DNA from 3 places in the Paenibacillus konkukensis genome. Region 2 is predicted to be linked to each of the others. Evidence: riboswitches for the same ligand, from Rfam matches in the RefSeq annotation. Region 2 holds a riboswitch; each other region holds the start of a gene.
The links. Region 2 has a riboswitch for cobalamin ahead of cobJ (precorrin-3B C(17)-methyltransferase). Riboswitches for the same ligand answer to the same signal wherever they lie in the genome.

Region 1 (5,044 bases), 3.8 Mb from region 2:
TCTTTTCTTTGCCGGCCTGTGTCATCTGCACATAAATAATGCGGCGATCTTCTTGGGAACGGATTCGTTCTACGAACTGCTGCCGTTCCAGCTTATCGACAAGACTGGTCGCCGCTCCCAGCGTAATGCACAAATAGTCGGCGATATCGTTCATTTTCATGGATTGCTGCTCCAGCTGGAAGATGACCGAAATCGTCGAGTGATTAAGATAGGGGTTTTTATTAATCTGCTGTATCGCTCGCTTCAGCTGTCTGCTCATGGCCAACAGCCTTCGTAACAGCAATGTCGAATCTTGTTCTCTGCTCATCGCAAAATCTCCTAACTAATAGACATAAATTGATGTTATTTTACTACATTACGGCGAAAATGAACATGGCGGCGTCGAATTTAGGCGAATAAACACACTCCCTATAAAATCAATGTAACCTTCCGTCATGCGTTTCATACCGCGCGCCGTAAAGGTTTTCGGCCTGTCCGCCGGCAGGTTAAAATAAAATTCCGCTTCGCCTTGTAGCGGTGACTCTTCGAATTGTTTATAATAGCAATGACATGTTGGACACAGGAGAATGAGCGATGCAGGAAAACATACTAGTCATCGACGTCGGCAACACGAATATGAAGCTGGCGGTTTACGGCGGGACGAGCCTGAACCAATTTTGGAGAATCACTACGCAGCGCGATATGACTGCGGAAGAGCTGTGGATCGTGCTGCGCCAGTTGTTTGTCCGGAGCCGGTTCGATTATTCCGCTTTGGGAGGCGTCGTGATCAGCACGGTCGTACCGTTCCTATTGGCGGCGCTGCGCGAAGTTTCCCGTCGTCATCTGGGATTGGAGCCGCTTGTATTCGGACCCGGGATCAAAACCGGTCTCACCATCAAAACCGATCATCCCGCGCAGGTCGGATCGGACCGGATCGCCAGCGCGATAGCGGCCCTTCAGTTTTATGGCGCGCCCGTCATTGTGATCGGTCTCGGAACGGCGACGACGATCAATGTCGTGGACGACAAAAAGCAATTTCTCGGCGGAGCGATTTTGCCCGGCGGATTTATATCGGCCGAGGCGCTGTACCAAAATACGGCCCAGCTGCCTTCGGTGAATATTACTAGCCCCGAGAGGGGGCTTAGCCATGATACGTCGTCCAGCATGATGTACGGCATTGTGAACGGAATCGCCGGGCAGGTCGACGGGATCGTGACCAGAATGAAGGAAGAGACGGGACTGCCTTTTACGGTGGTCGCCTCGGGGGGCTTGTCGGAGCTGATCTCGCCCGAGTCGCGGACGATCCAGCACACGCATCCGGATCTTGTGCTCGAAGGCTTGCGCATCGCTTGGGAGTTAAACCGCTAGATGCCGGAAGCCCGCTGCCGAAAAAGACGAAGCAAGCGGAAACCGGCTGCGGAAGCGTCGGCGTTCGCCCTTGTCCCCGGATTTCAACCGGCATTTTCCGCATGGCGCGATCGGCGTTTTTACCGCATTTCTATAAGCAGTTTATAGCGAAGCCTTGCAAGGACGAACGACCGCGTTCAGGAGCAAGCAGCATGAACCCCGGCTCTCCTTTTGCCATAAGGCTTCTTCGCCTTGCCGGGAGCGGGGCGGCGAAAGATTGCGTCCGGTTTTGTGCAGAGTGGGACAAATGTATCATTGACAATCACAATATATTGAGGTACATTTAATTCTGCATTCTATATATTGTGCTGATCGGTGCTTTTCGCTTGTTTGAAGCGTTAAGCTTAAAAGGGAAGTCCGGTGCAATTCCGGCACGGTCCCGCCACTGTAAGGGAGGAGCTTCGCGCCAAAAGCCACTGGGATGATCAGCATTCCGGGAAGGCGGCGAGGAAGCCGGGATTCCCGAGTCAGGAGACCTGCCTATCAGTTTGCCACTACCTACGGAGAATAGGGAAGTGTCGGATTCGTACGTACATACGCTTACGGTTGATTGTTAACCGTAGAGCTTTTCGTCCAGAATGCGCATCCGGCTTCCGCCGAAAGAAGCGCTTTTTTTGTTGTTTAGGAAATTATGCGCGGCAATTTCCTGTGGAAATCCGGGGGCTCCCCCGAAAGTAATGTCTAACCATAGAACGATCCCAGCGGAATGGTTAGACGCCGATCCAGCTGAAGCTGGATGCGGACGGAATAAGCTTCAGAGCATCACGTCACTACCCTGGAAATTACTCTTGGTACCCCATTTCCATTGTCTGTGGTGCCGCGTAGCGGCATGGATGGCTTTTGGGGGATTTGTTCCTGCTCAAGAAACGGCTTCAGAGAAGCGTTTCACGTTTGCAGGATTTTGTCCTGCTGATTTTTTTTGATATGGCGCCAATCTATCAGAAATTTTGATAGGTTCGGAAACAGGAGAGGAGAACACCGATATGCTGATTGCTTACGACTCCAAAACCGGCAATGTGGAACGGTTCGTCGGCAAGCTGAATGTGCCCTCGGTCAAAATCGAGGAGAATATGACGATTGACGAACCGTTTGTGCTCGTCACCTACACGACCGGTTTCGGCCAGCCTCCTGAGAAGGTGCTTCATTTCCTGAAGCGCAACTATCGCCGCCTGGCCGGCGTATCGGCAAGCGGCAACCGCAATTGGGGGAACAACTTTGCCGTCAGCGCGGACCGGATCGCCCGCATGTACGGCGTACCGGTGCTGACCAAATTCGAATTATCGGGCACGTCCCGCGATGTAGAGCAATTCATGAAGGAGATGAGCGCGGTTGCGTCATATTGAATTAAACAATCAGTTGATGAGACGGGAAGACGACGGCTTCTTCCGGCTGGATATGGACCGGGAAGCGGTGGACGCATTTATGGAAGAGGTATTTGCCAAAAGCCAAACGTTCCTCTCCCATACCGATAAAGTAAAGCAAATGATCGCCCTTAACTACTACGAGAATGTGTACGAGCAGTACACCGAGCAGGAGGTCGAGGAAGTTTACAAGCTGACGCACGGCTACAATTTCCGGTTTTCCTCGTATATGGCGGCCTCGAAATTTTATACGGATTATGCGTTGAAGAGCAACGATCACTCCCGTTATCTGGAGCATTATCCGGACCGCGTGTCGATCGTCGCCCTGCATCTTGCGCAGGGCGATGCGGCGACGGCATTGACGCTGGCGGCGTCGATGATGGAACAGCGGCTTCAGCCGGCCACGCCGACGTTCTTGAACGCGGGCAAGAGCCGCCGTGGCGAGATGGTTTCGTGCTTCCTGCTGGAAGTGGACGATTCGCTGAACGCGATCAATTATACGCTTGCCACATGCATGCAGCTGTCCAAGGTCGGAGGCGGCGTTGCCGTCAACTTATCCAAGCTGCGCGGGCGCGGTGAGCCGATCAAAGGCGTGGAAGGGGCGGCCAAGGGCATCATGCCGGTGCTGAAGCTGATGGAGGACGCCTTCTCTTACGCGGATCAGATGGGTCAACGCAAAGGGTCGGGAGCGGCCTATTACAATATTTTCGGCTGGGACGTCATGGAGCTTCTCGACAGCAAAAAAATCAATGCCGACGAGAAAAGCCGTCTCAAGACGCTGTCCATAGGCTTGATCGTGCCCGGCAAGTTTTACGAGCTGGCGGAGCGCAACGAGCCGCTTCACGTGTTCGCTCCTTATTCGGTGTTCCGCGCCTACGGCCGGCATCTCGACGATATGGATATGGACGACATGTACGATAAGCTGCTTGCCGACGAGCGCGTAAACAAAAAGGTAATTATGTCGGCGCGCGACATGCTGGTGAAGATTGCCGCCATTCAGCTCGAATCGGGATACCCGTACATGATGAACAAAACGAACGCGAACCGGCAGCATGCGCTGAAGGCGCTCGGCAGCATCAAAATGTCCAACCTGTGCACGGAAATTTTCCAGCTGCAGGAGACATCGGAGATCGGCGATTACGGACAGCAGGACATCATTCGCCGGGACATCTGCTGTAATCTGGCCTCGCTCAATATCGTCAACGTGATGGAGCAGCGCAAAATCCGCGAGTCCGTCCACGAAGGCATGATCGCGCTGACGGCGGTCAGCGACATGACGACGGTAGCCAATGCTCCCGGCGTGGTCAAGGCGAACCGCGAGCTGCATTCGGTCGGTCTCGGCGCGATGAACCTGCACGGCTATTTGTCGAAAAACCATATTACGTACGAAAGCGATGCGGCCCAAGAATTCGCTCGCGCTTTCTTTATGGCGGTCAATTATTACTCGATCGAGAAAAGCATGGAGATCGCCCGCGAACGCGGCATAACCTTCGAAGGCTTCGAGCGTTCCGATTATGCGACGGGGGCCTACTTCGACCGATATACGAATACCGACTATCGTCCGGTTTCCGACCGCATCGGTCAGCTGTTCGAAGGGATGACGCTGCCGTCGCCCGCAGATTGGCTTGAATTGAAGGAAAAGGTGGCGAAGCACGGTATGTACCATGCTTATCGTCTTGCGATCGCGCCGACCCAGAGCATATCGTATATCCAAAACGCCACGTCGAGCGTCATGCCGATCGTTCAGCAGATCGAGACGCGCACATACGCTAACTCGACGACCTATTACCCGATGCCGTTTTTGTCCAGAGACAATGTGTTTTACTACAAATCGGCTTATAATATGAACCAGTTCAAGGTGATCGATCTGATCGCGGAAATTCAGCAGCACGTCGACCAGGGCATTTCCACCGTTCTTCACGTCAATAGCGACGTGACGACGAGAGATTTGGCGCGCTACTATATTTACGCGGCCCGCAAAGGGCTCAAGTCGCTCTACTATACGAGGACAAATCGCCTGACGGTGGAAGAATGCATCAGCTGCTCCGTATGATCAAGATGAGCGGACATTTGCAAGGGGGAATCACGGAATGAACGAACAAACGACCAGGCCGCATAAAGCCGTCAACTGGAACCGGCCGGATGACGATTTCACGGCGATGTTCTGGAACCAGAACATTATGCAATTTTGGACCGACGAGGAGATTCCGCTGTCGGACGATAAGATGTCGTGGCTGACGCTGAGTCCGACCGAGCAGGAGCTGTATATGAAAGTGCTCGGCGGGCTGACTTTGCTC
Region 2 (5,044 bases):
CTTCCGCGGAAGTATACGGCTTGACGGAGTCCCGGCCTGCGGATGAAAACGCTTCTTGCGTCCCCGTCTCCTGCATGGGAATGTCAAAGCTGGCTCCCGAAGAATATATCAGACTGTACGGAGCTCTCTACGGGCTTAACTATACGATCCTTCGCTATACGAACGTATACGGCTACCGTCAGAAGCGGTTCGGCGGGGGCGGGGTCATCTCCGCATTTTTGGAAACCTATGTGAACGGCGAGCGGCCGATCATATACGGCAAAGGGTTGCAAAGCCGGGATTTCGTCTGCGTGACGGATGTGGCGGAAGCGAACATTCAGGCGCTGACCCGGGGGAACGGGGAAATCTATAATATAGGTACGGGGGTAGCGACGCCGATCGCCGAGCTGTTCGATCTGATGAACGAAATGCTCGGTCAGAAGCTGAAGCCGGCTTACGCCCCGGCGCGCGCTGCGGAACAAACCCATGTATGCGTAAGCTACGCCAAGGCGGCCAAAGATTTGGGATGGACGCCTTCGGTCAGCCTGCGCGAGGGCTTGACGCAGATTGCGGGAGATTTTATTTACAAGCGGTTTATGGATAAATTGAACGGGGTAAAAGAGGCTGCGCCGGAACCGGCTTCTGTCAGCCTGATCGTTCGCAGAATGGGGGTAAAAAAAGCGGGACGCAGGCTAAAAACTGTAAATTCATGATACGCTTCGTATTTTAGAAGCGTGGCGAAAAAGCGGCCGGAGGACACGACTCAATCACCACTCTTTTAGAACTAAACAAAAATCCTTGCTTCCCGTGACAGGGTTAGGGCAGGGATTTTTCTATGAAAATAAAGATTTATTTATAATTTCGATTTCGACAAAATGATCGGCAGTTTTATAGGAACATCCCCCAGCAAGCGACATTATTTTTTGGACGCTTCATATATAATACTAAACAATGAAAGCTATGAAACGAGATGGAGAGTGGGACTGGGATGCAAGAGCAAAAGAAGAGCTTGGATATCAACCGTATTATGGAACAGCTGCAGATTTCCGCGGAAACCTATGAACGTTGGAGCGGCTTGGAGGACGAACATGCTCCGGCGGCCGACAAAGGCTTCTCCGCGTGCGGCGGCAAGCCGTTATATCCCGTATTTCACTGGGAAATGAATCTGATGGAATACAGCAGATGACACAGCCGCGACGAAAAGCCGCGTCATCAAGGCTTGGCCTGCGCTTGCTTGTTTTGGCTTTGGCCCGTTAAACGCTCCGAGCGAATAAAGGCAATGAAGCTTCTGGATTCCGCTTCGGTCAATTCTCTGCCGTCTACGGTCAGAACGAACCTCTCCATAATCGCTTCATCCGACAGCTCCAGCTGGTTGGCGAACTCGTTAATATAATAGGTATCTTCGCTGCGCCCCATCAAGTAATCTACGGTGACTTCGAAAAAATCGGCGAATTTTTGAATCGTCTCGTAATCGGGTTCTCTGCGGTTGTTCTCGTAATGAGAGAGTGCGGAACGGGTAATTCCTACCCTGCTCGCAAGCTCCTCTTGGGTCATGCATCTTTTGTTCCGGAGTTTCGCTATCGTTTGTCCGTATTTCATAAAGCTTTCGTCCACCTTCTCTAATCTGATTTGTTTCATGTTTGCCCCTCGGAATCAAGCTTTTGGCTACATTGTTCGTACGAGGCCGACTTCTTGCAAGGGTTGAAGCGCAAAATAAGAAATTCGGCCCATGTAAGGCCATCGTTCGACAAGAGGCGTATATAGACAAATCTTTGTTTAGGGTGATATGATTGCTCTGAACAATTAAATATGAAAGCGAATTAGGTGCTGGACGGGGCATGCCCCTCCGGCTTAAAAGGGAAGCCGGTGCAAAACCGGCACGGACCCGCCACTGTAAGGAGCGCCGATGATCATCGGTTTATTATCCGGTACGAATGCCACTGGGACGACAGTTGTCGCTGTCCTGGGAAGGCGCCGGACGAAGCTCTAAGTCAGGAGACCTGCCTCGTTCCATGACACTGTTAACCTACGCGGATTTAGGGAGGTGTTAGAGATCGGCTTACCTTATATAAAGCGCGGAATTCATTCCGGACGCTTATTACCACCCAAGGGTACGGGCTGCAAAAGCATTTCTAACACTATTTGTTGGAGATGCTTTTTTTATTGTTTAGGAATGGTGCGCCAACCGGCAACGACGAATACCGGCATGAAGAAATAAAGAAACGACTGGCGGATGGCTTGCTCAATTTTTAGGCATGCGCAGCCGCAGCGGGAATAGAGTTTAGGAAGGAAAGGATGTGCAAGCATGGCGGGCAAACTGCTTATTATCGGATTCGGGCCGGGCAGCTTCGAGCATATTACGAAACGGGCTCGGGAAGCGATTGAAGAAAGCGAAGTGATTATCGGATACAACACGTACGTCGATTTGATCCGCGGTTTGCTGACGGACCAGGAAATCGTCCGGACGGGGATGACGGAGGAGGTCAGCCGGGCCCAGGAAGCGGTGCGGCAGGCGGAAGCCGGCAAGAAGGTAGCGGTGATCTCCAGCGGCGACGCAGGCGTGTACGGGATGGCGGGACTGGTATACGAAGTGTTGATGGAAAAAGGCTGGAGCCGCAGCGGCGGCGTCGAAGTCGAGATCATTCCCGGCATTTCGGCTATCAACTCCTCGGCTTCGCTGCTCGGGGCACCGGTCATGCATGATGCTTGCACGATCAGTCTAAGCGACCATCTGACTCCATGGGAGCTGATTGCCAGGCGCGTCGAGGCGGCGGCTCAAGCGGACTTCGTCATTGCGCTGTACAATCCGCGCAGCGGCAGAAGGACGCGGCAGATCGTGGAGACGCAGCGCATTCTGCTTAAATACCGGTCGCCGGAAACGCCGGTTGGCATCGTGAAGAGCGCCTATCGGGACCGCCAGCACGTCGTGCTGACGAATTTGCGCGATATGCTGGATCACGATATCGGCATGCTGACGACGGTGATCATCGGCAACGCGTCGACAACGGTGTACGACGGCTTGATGATTACGCCGCGCGGCTACCAGCGCAAGTATACGCTGAACGCGGACGTTCAGCCTCTGAAGCCTCACCAGCGGCTGAAGGAGGAGGCGGAGCCGTGGGCGCTGCGGCAGTGGGATGAGCCGTCGGGAAGCGACTCCGACGACGAAGATTGGGACTGGGATGAGCCGGGCGAGTCCGATTGGGACGAGGAGGATGCCGGCGTCGGCGCGAGTGCTGCCGCGACAGCGGTGAGCGCGGAGCGGGCGAGCGAGCGCCCCGGCGGAGGCAGCGTGAGCGTCGCGGAAGCGAGCGCAGGCGCAGCGGTGAGCGCGGAGCGAGCGGGCGAGCGCCCGGGCGGAGGCAGCGTGAGCGTCGCGGAAGCGAGCGCAGGCGGAGCGGTGACAGCGGTGAGCGCGGGACGGGCGGGCGAGCGCCCGGGCGGAGGCAGCGTGAGCGTCGCGGAAGCGAGCGCAGGCGGAGCGGCGACAGCGGTGAGCGCGGAGCGAGCAGGCGAGCGCCCGGGCGGAGGCAGCGTGAGCGTCGCGGAAGCGAGCGCAGGCGCAGCGGCGACAGCGGTGAGCGCGGAGCGGGCGAGCGAGCGTCCGGGCGGAGGCAGCGTGAGCGTCGCGGAAGCGAGCGCAGGCGGAGCGGCGACAGCGGTGAGGCCGGAGCGAGCAGGTGAGCGCCCGGGCGGAGGCAGCGTGAGCGTCGCGGAAGCGAGCGCAGGCGCAGCGGCGACAGCGGTGAGCGCGGGACGGGCGAGCGAGCGCCTGGGCGGAGGCAGCGTGAGCGTCGCGGAAGCGTCGCCGCTGCAGCTGGCGCTGCAGGCGCTGCAGCTTGTCGACCGCAGCCGCGGCATAGAGACGGCGGCCGACGGCTTGCCAGCGGGAGCGGGGATGTTCCGCCAGCAGTCGATATTCGAGCTGGCGGTAAGTCCCGGCGTAGCGGAGAAGCGATTCACTGCGAAGCAGATGATCACGCTGGCCGATGTGGTCGGCGAGAAGGGCTCGATGGAATATACTCCGCATCATCAACTGATCGTGCGGGTGCCGACCGACAATCCGGATGAAATTACATCCCGGCTGCGCGCGGAAGGTTTTCTGCTTGCTCCGATCGGCGATGTGGCGCAGCTCAAGGCCTGCGACTTCTGCAACGGCGACAAGGGAGATGCCATTCCTTACGCCGAAGAGCTGCAGCGCAAGCTCGGCGGCCTCAACGTACCGAAGGAGCTGCGGATTGGTCTTAACGGCTGCGGTATGGCCTGCTACGGAGCGGTGCAGGAGGACATCGGCATCGTATACCGCAAGCAGAAGTTCGATTTGTTCCTCGGCGGCAAGACGGTCGGGCGTAACGCTCATCCGGGGCAGCCGGTAGCCGAGGGCATCGAGCCCGAGCAATTAGTAGAAACGATAGAACGAATCGTGCAGCGCTATATTTCGGAAGGTCATCCGAATGAGCGGTTTCATAAATTTTTCAAACGGGTCAAGGAATTAGAAGGTTATCGTCACCAAGAGCTTCCCGTTTTCCAAATTGAGAACGCGGTGTGTGGGGATTAACGTTACGTGACGGATATGGGAGGGGTTACTGATCATGAATGCTGTACTATTTGTAGGGCACGGCAGCAAGGATGCGGAAGGCAACGAAGAGGTGCGGGAATTTGTCCGCACGATAGCGGGAGAGATGGATCAGCAACTGGTGGAAACCTGCTTTCTGGAATTCGAATCGCCTACGATCGCTCAAGGCATTGAGCGCTGCGTGCGTCAGGGAGCTTCGCAAATCGCGATTGTTCCTATTACGTTATTTTCGGCGGGGCACGCCAAAATTCATATTCCGGCCGCTATCGACGAAGCCAAGCTTCGCTACCCTTCCGTACAATTTACATACGGACGGCCTATCGGAGTGCATGAACAAGTGCTCGATATTCTCGCATCCCGTCTGGAATCCGCCGGGGCGGCTGCGGGGCTTGAACTGACCGGGAGCCCGGAGCTGGAACCTGAGCTTGAACATACGGCAGTACTCGTCGTAGGCCGGGGAAGCAGCGATGCCGATGCGAACAGCGATTT
Region 3 (5,044 bases), 240 kb from region 2:
ATGCATGCGGACATCGCGATCTGATTTCCGCCATGCTCAAAATCCATCAATATACGGTCATGTGCGCGCCGGCGATGGGGCAGGTGGCTGCGCTTGAAGCTTTGAAAAACGGCATGGAAGAAAAAAATCGCATGGTAGAGTCCTATAACCAGCGGCGCCGCCTTGTGGTGCAGGGCTTTAGAGACATCGGCTTGGAATGCCATGAGCCGCAAGGAGCATTTTACGCCTTCCCATCGGTTGCGTCTACAGGCCTAAGCTCGGAGGAATTCGCGCAGCGTTTGCTCTATGAAGCCAAGGTTGCCGCGGTGCCGGGACAGGTGTTCGGCCTAGGCGGAGAAGGCTTTGTACGCTGCTCCTATGCGACTTCGGTCAATCAGCTGCTTGAAGCAATCGACAGAATAGGGAATTTTATACGAAAATTGTAAATTCGACAAAAAAAGTCATTTCCATCCCAACTAAAAACTGGTATCTTTAATAGTATAGAAGTTTCATATCGTTGATCATTTATGAGACTTCCGAATCTAGAGATAGGCGTTAGGGGGGATGAAGAATGGCCTTTCCGGAATATCAGCTAAGACAGTACATCAATATCGGTTGGATTCGCGAGAATAACCAGCAGCCGAAGTGGATTTTTGGAAGAAAGAAACAGTCTTCTTCTACCGCTTCTTTAGAAGAAGAGATTTATAACCTGCGTCTGAAATTGGAGCAGCTGGTCCAGACCGAGAAGAGTTTGACCTCACCGAATGTTGTGGAGATCAGCATGCTGTTAGATCAAAAAATTAACGAATATATGAACCGTAGCAAGAGGGGCCGTTAGTCGGCTCCTTTTTTGTTTAGGAAATGAAGCGCAGCCATATCCTGTGGAAATCCGGGGTCTCCCCCGAAAGTAAAGTCTACCCATAGAACGATCCCAGAGGAAGGGTTAGACGCCGATCCAGCCTAGGCTGGATGCGGACGGAATAAGCTTCAGAGCATCACGTCACTACCCTGGAAATTACTCTTGGTACCCCATTTCCATTGTCTGTGGTGCCGCGTCGGCGGCATGGATGGCTTTTGGGGGATTTGTTCTTCGTCTTTTTGATAGACCGTCGGCATTTATGATATGATGGAGGGTAGTAACTGCAGAAGCGCGAGGCGTACCGTATGATGACTGTAAGGAGAGGGAACATGAGAGGAAAATTCATGCTAATCATGCTGTTGCTGCTGGTGCTGGCCGGCTGCGGCGGCGGACCGAAGTCGGATGTGCCGATCTTTATGATGGGCGCCAACGGGATTCCGACGGAGGTGGGAGATAAGCTGCAGACTGCGCTGCAGGCGAAGCTCGGACAAGCTCCGACCGTTAACGTGCAGACGGTTCCGATATTTTCGATGGAGAAGCTGATCGTGGAAATTGCTGCCGGAGACAACGGGATCATTGTTGTTCCTATGGAGCAGTTCAAGGCGATAGGGCAGCAGGGCGGATACGTCAGTCTGGACGATGCGGCCAAAGGCGAGGACTACCCGGAGGGCGTGCTCGACCTGCCGGTGGACGGCAAGGAAAGCGGAAAAACCGAGAAGCATCTGTACGGCATTCCGCTAGAGAAAACCAAATGGTTCACGGAGCAGAAATTGAATGGCAAAGACTTGGTCGCCTTCGTGCCGGCCAATGCGAAGAATCAGGATAAAGTGATGCAAGTGATCAAAGTGATTGCCGAGAAGTAAGGATCTAAGGCATAAACATCTTTATAGTATGTATCGAACAGGTGCCTGCCAAGGCCGAGAGCTTTGCAGGTTAAAAGGGAAGCCGGTGCAAGTCCGGCACGGTCCCGCCACTGTATATGGGAGCAAGCGCCTCCGCATGCCACTGTTCTTGGATGCAAGAATGGGAAGGCGAGGCGCTCCATCATGCCCATAAGTCAGGAAACCTGCCTGTTCGATGGAAGACCGGCCTTTCGAGGAAAAAGGGGTGTCGAGCGCATACGGTTCTCGCCTTTCAGGAGAGCCTGATTGCCGTTTGATCAATCGTGAGCCCTCTGGTTTCTCCGGCCGCCCCCGGAGCTCAGAGGGATTTTTCTTGTACGGAAGCAGGAAGCGAGCGCGCGGTAAGCGCGTGAAAATAAATTTGAGGAGCTAACACCGATAATGAAGAAAATCGTACAACGCATATCATCGAAACGTTGGCTGGCGGCAGCTTTGGGACTTGCTTTGCTGCTCGGCGCAGCCGGCTGCGGCGGAACGAACGAGGCGAAACAACCAGCTAAGGGCGAGCTCGTCGACCCTCCCAAGGCGGGGTCAGGGACGCAAGCATCGCCGGCTCCTACCGCCGCTCCGGCGGGCGGGGAGAAGAAGGCGACGGTTTATCCGCTGAAGGTCAAGGATGCGACCGGCAAAGAGTTTACGTTTGAAAAGGCGCCTTCCAAAATTGTTTCCGTTTCCCCGAGCGAGACGGAAACGCTGTTTGCCCTTGGGCTGGGCGACAAGATCGCCGGCGTGTCGGACTTCTGCGACTATCCCGAGGAGGCTAAGCAGAAGCCGAAAATGGGCAGTATCGTGAAGCCGAACGAGGAGGCGCTGATCGCCGCCAACGCCGACCTTGTGCTCTCCGGCGTATCGCTCAAGACGGCGGCCGTGGAGCAGCTGCGCGGGCTAAATATCAATATGTTCAAGGTCGAACCGAAGACGATCGACGATGTGATGAACAATATTTTGATGTTCGGGCAAATTTTCGATAAGCAGGAGCAGGCGGAGAAAGTGGTCGCTTCGATGAAAGCCGAGCGCCAAAAAGTAACGGATGCGGTCAAAGACTTAAAGCCGGAGCAAAAGAAGCGGGTGCTTATGGAGTTTTCCCCGGGCTGGACGGTCGGCAAGGGCGAGTTTCTCGACGAGCTGATCACGCTGGCCGGGGGCATCAACGTCTCCGCGGATATAACCGGTTATGCGCAGCTGAATGAGGAGAAGGTCATAGCGGATAATCCGCAGGTCATTCTGTACCCGAAAAATTTGATCGACGAAAATTCGAAGAAATCGCTGGATCAAATTATTAAGGAGCGCAGCAGCTGGGCTTCAGTGGATGCGATCAAAAACAATCGGCTGGCCGGAGTGGATAAGGACACGACAAGCCGCCCGGGTCCCCGCATTACCGCGGGATTGGTGGAGATAGCCAAAGGCATATATCCGGAATTGGTGAAGTAGTATGAAGCGGAAGCTGACGATGTGGGGAGGAGCGGGCATTCTGCTCCTTTTTCTTTCCGTAACGATAAGCTTGTCCATCGGGACGGTGCATGTGCCGCTGCGGGACGTCTGGGGGATACTCGCTCATCATCTGCCGGTGATCGGCGGTTCGGTGCAGGCGGATTGGCAGCCGGCGGCCGAGCAAATCATCTGGAAGGTGCGGCTTCCGCGCGTTCTGCTCGGCATGCTGGTCGGGGCCGCGCTGGGCATTGCCGGCGCTGCGTTCCAAGGGGTGCTGCGCAATCCGCTCGCCGACCCGTATACGCTGGGAGTATCTTCCGGGGCTTCCGTCGGCGCGGCCTTTCTCATTTTGTTCGGGCTGCAGTTTGCGCTATTCGGCGCCTGGACGGTGCCTGTCGTCGCTTTTGTCACGGGAACGCTTTCGCTCGTCACGGTCATTATATTGGCAAGAACGGACGGGAAGCTCCGAACGGAGACGCTCGTGCTGGCTGGGGTCGTGATGCAGGCGTTTCTGGGGGCGTTCGTCTCACTGATGGTGGCGATGTCCAAGCAGGTCATCAATGAAATCGTATTTTGGCTGATGGGCAGCCTTGCTATGCGGAACTGGTCGTATTCGCTGATTTTGCTGCCGTATTTGACTGCCGGCGCGCTGGTGCTGCTCGGCTTCGGCCGGGCAATGAATTTGTTTGCGCTCGGCGAGCGGCAAGCTTCTTATCTCGGCGTTCACGTGGAGCGGACCAAGCTCATCGCGCTTGCGGCGGCAACGCTAATTACCGCCGCGGCGGTATCTGTATCGGGAGTCGTCGCGTTCGTCGGCCTTATCGTGCCTCATCTGCTGAGGCTTCTGGTCGGTCCGGATTATCGCCTGCTGCTGCCGTTATCTTTGATCGGCGGCGCGTTCTATGTGCTGTGGGCGGATACATTGGCGCGGACGCTGCTTAGTCCAACGGAAATTCCGCTGGGCGTGGTGACGGCGTTTATGGGCGCTCCGTTTTTCGCGTATTTGCTGAAGCGCGGCAAGCGGATGTCCAATTCTTAGTGTACATCGGCATACTTCGATCACAAGGAGGCTAACGAATGGAGACGGGAGCTCGGCAAGAGCTGATTCGGGTGCAGCATGCGGCCATCGCTTATCATGAGCGGCCTGTGCTGGAAGATATCAGCTTCGCGGTTCACACAGGGGAGTGCTTCGGCGTTATCGGGCCGAACGGCAGCGGCAAGTCGACCTTGCTGAAGCTGATCTCCGGCGTGGAGAAGCCCGGTGCGGGCAGCGTGCTGCTGCAGGGCCAAGAGGCGCATACTTACCCGCGCAAGCCGCTGGCGCGCTGGACGGCGGTGCTGCAGCAGGATGCGCTTCCGGCTCTCGGCTTTACGGTGCGGGAGATTATCGCCATGGGGCGCTATCCGTTCCAAAATTGGCTCGGCGACGAAGCCGCGGGAGACGATTCGGAACGGCTGATCGATGCCGTCATCGAGCGGCTGGAGCTTGCGCATTTGCAGCATCGCAGCCTTGACGCGCTAAGCGGCGGGGAGAGGCAGCGGGTGGCGCTCGGCAAGGTGATGGCCCAGCAGCCGAAGCTGCTGCTGCTTGACGAGCCGACGACGTATCTGGATATCGGCTATCAGGTGCAGATGATGGAATGGATTCGGTCATGGCAGCAGGAGAGCGGACTTACCGTCGTCGCCGTGCTGCATGAATTGAACTTGGCGGCGCAATATTGCGACAGGCTTCTTCTGCTGCAGGAAGGGCGCGCGGCCGGGATCGGAAGGCCGGAGGAAGTGATCCGCAGCGAGCTGCTGGAGCAGGTGTACCGGACGCAGCCGATCGTGCTTAAGCATCCGGTAACCGGAGCGCCGCAAATATTGCTGCAGG

Region 1: it holds a riboswitch for cobalamin, as region 2 does, so the genes downstream of both, nrdI (class Ib ribonucleoside-diphosphate reductase assembly flavoprotein NrdI) here and cobJ (precorrin-3B C(17)-methyltransferase) in region 2, are expected to answer to the same signal.
Region 3: it holds a riboswitch for cobalamin, as region 2 does, so the genes downstream of both, SK3146_RS26395 (ABC transporter substrate-binding protein) here and cobJ (precorrin-3B C(17)-methyltransferase) in region 2, are expected to answer to the same signal.

The regions. Positions count from the first base shown of each region.
Region 1 is NZ_CP027059.1:1,992,615-1,997,658, reverse strand. It holds gene SK3146_RS08650 (MarR family winged helix-turn-helix transcriptional regulator) at 1-307, opposite strand, end outside; gene SK3146_RS08645 (type III pantothenate kinase) at 574-1,347, shown strand; cobalamin riboswitch at 1,683-1,884, shown strand; gene nrdI (class Ib ribonucleoside-diphosphate reductase assembly flavoprotein NrdI) at 2,370-2,729, shown strand; gene nrdE (class 1b ribonucleoside-diphosphate reductase subunit alpha) at 2,716-4,800, shown strand; gene nrdF (class 1b ribonucleoside-diphosphate reductase subunit beta) at 4,838-5,044, shown strand, end outside.
Region 2 is NZ_CP027059.1:5,821,931-5,826,974, forward strand. It holds gene SK3146_RS25335 (NAD-dependent epimerase/dehydratase family protein) at 1-692, shown strand, start outside; gene SK3146_RS25340 (hypothetical protein) at 968-1,165, shown strand; gene SK3146_RS25345 (helix-turn-helix domain-containing protein) at 1,192-1,578, opposite strand; cobalamin riboswitch at 1,785-2,001, shown strand; gene cobJ (precorrin-3B C(17)-methyltransferase) at 2,285-4,537, shown strand; gene SK3146_RS25355 (sirohydrochlorin chelatase) at 4,572-5,044, shown strand, end outside.
Region 3 is NZ_CP027059.1:6,064,930-6,069,973, forward strand. It holds gene SK3146_RS26380 (aminotransferase class I/II-fold pyridoxal phosphate-dependent enzyme) at 1-425, shown strand, start outside; gene SK3146_RS26385 (aspartyl-phosphate phosphatase Spo0E family protein) at 551-817, shown strand; gene SK3146_RS26390 (hypothetical protein) at 1,183-1,701, shown strand; cobalamin riboswitch at 1,724-1,926, shown strand; gene SK3146_RS26395 (ABC transporter substrate-binding protein) at 2,122-3,171, shown strand; gene SK3146_RS26400 (FecCD family ABC transporter permease) at 3,173-4,210, shown strand; gene SK3146_RS26405 (ABC transporter ATP-binding protein) at 4,249-5,044, shown strand, end outside.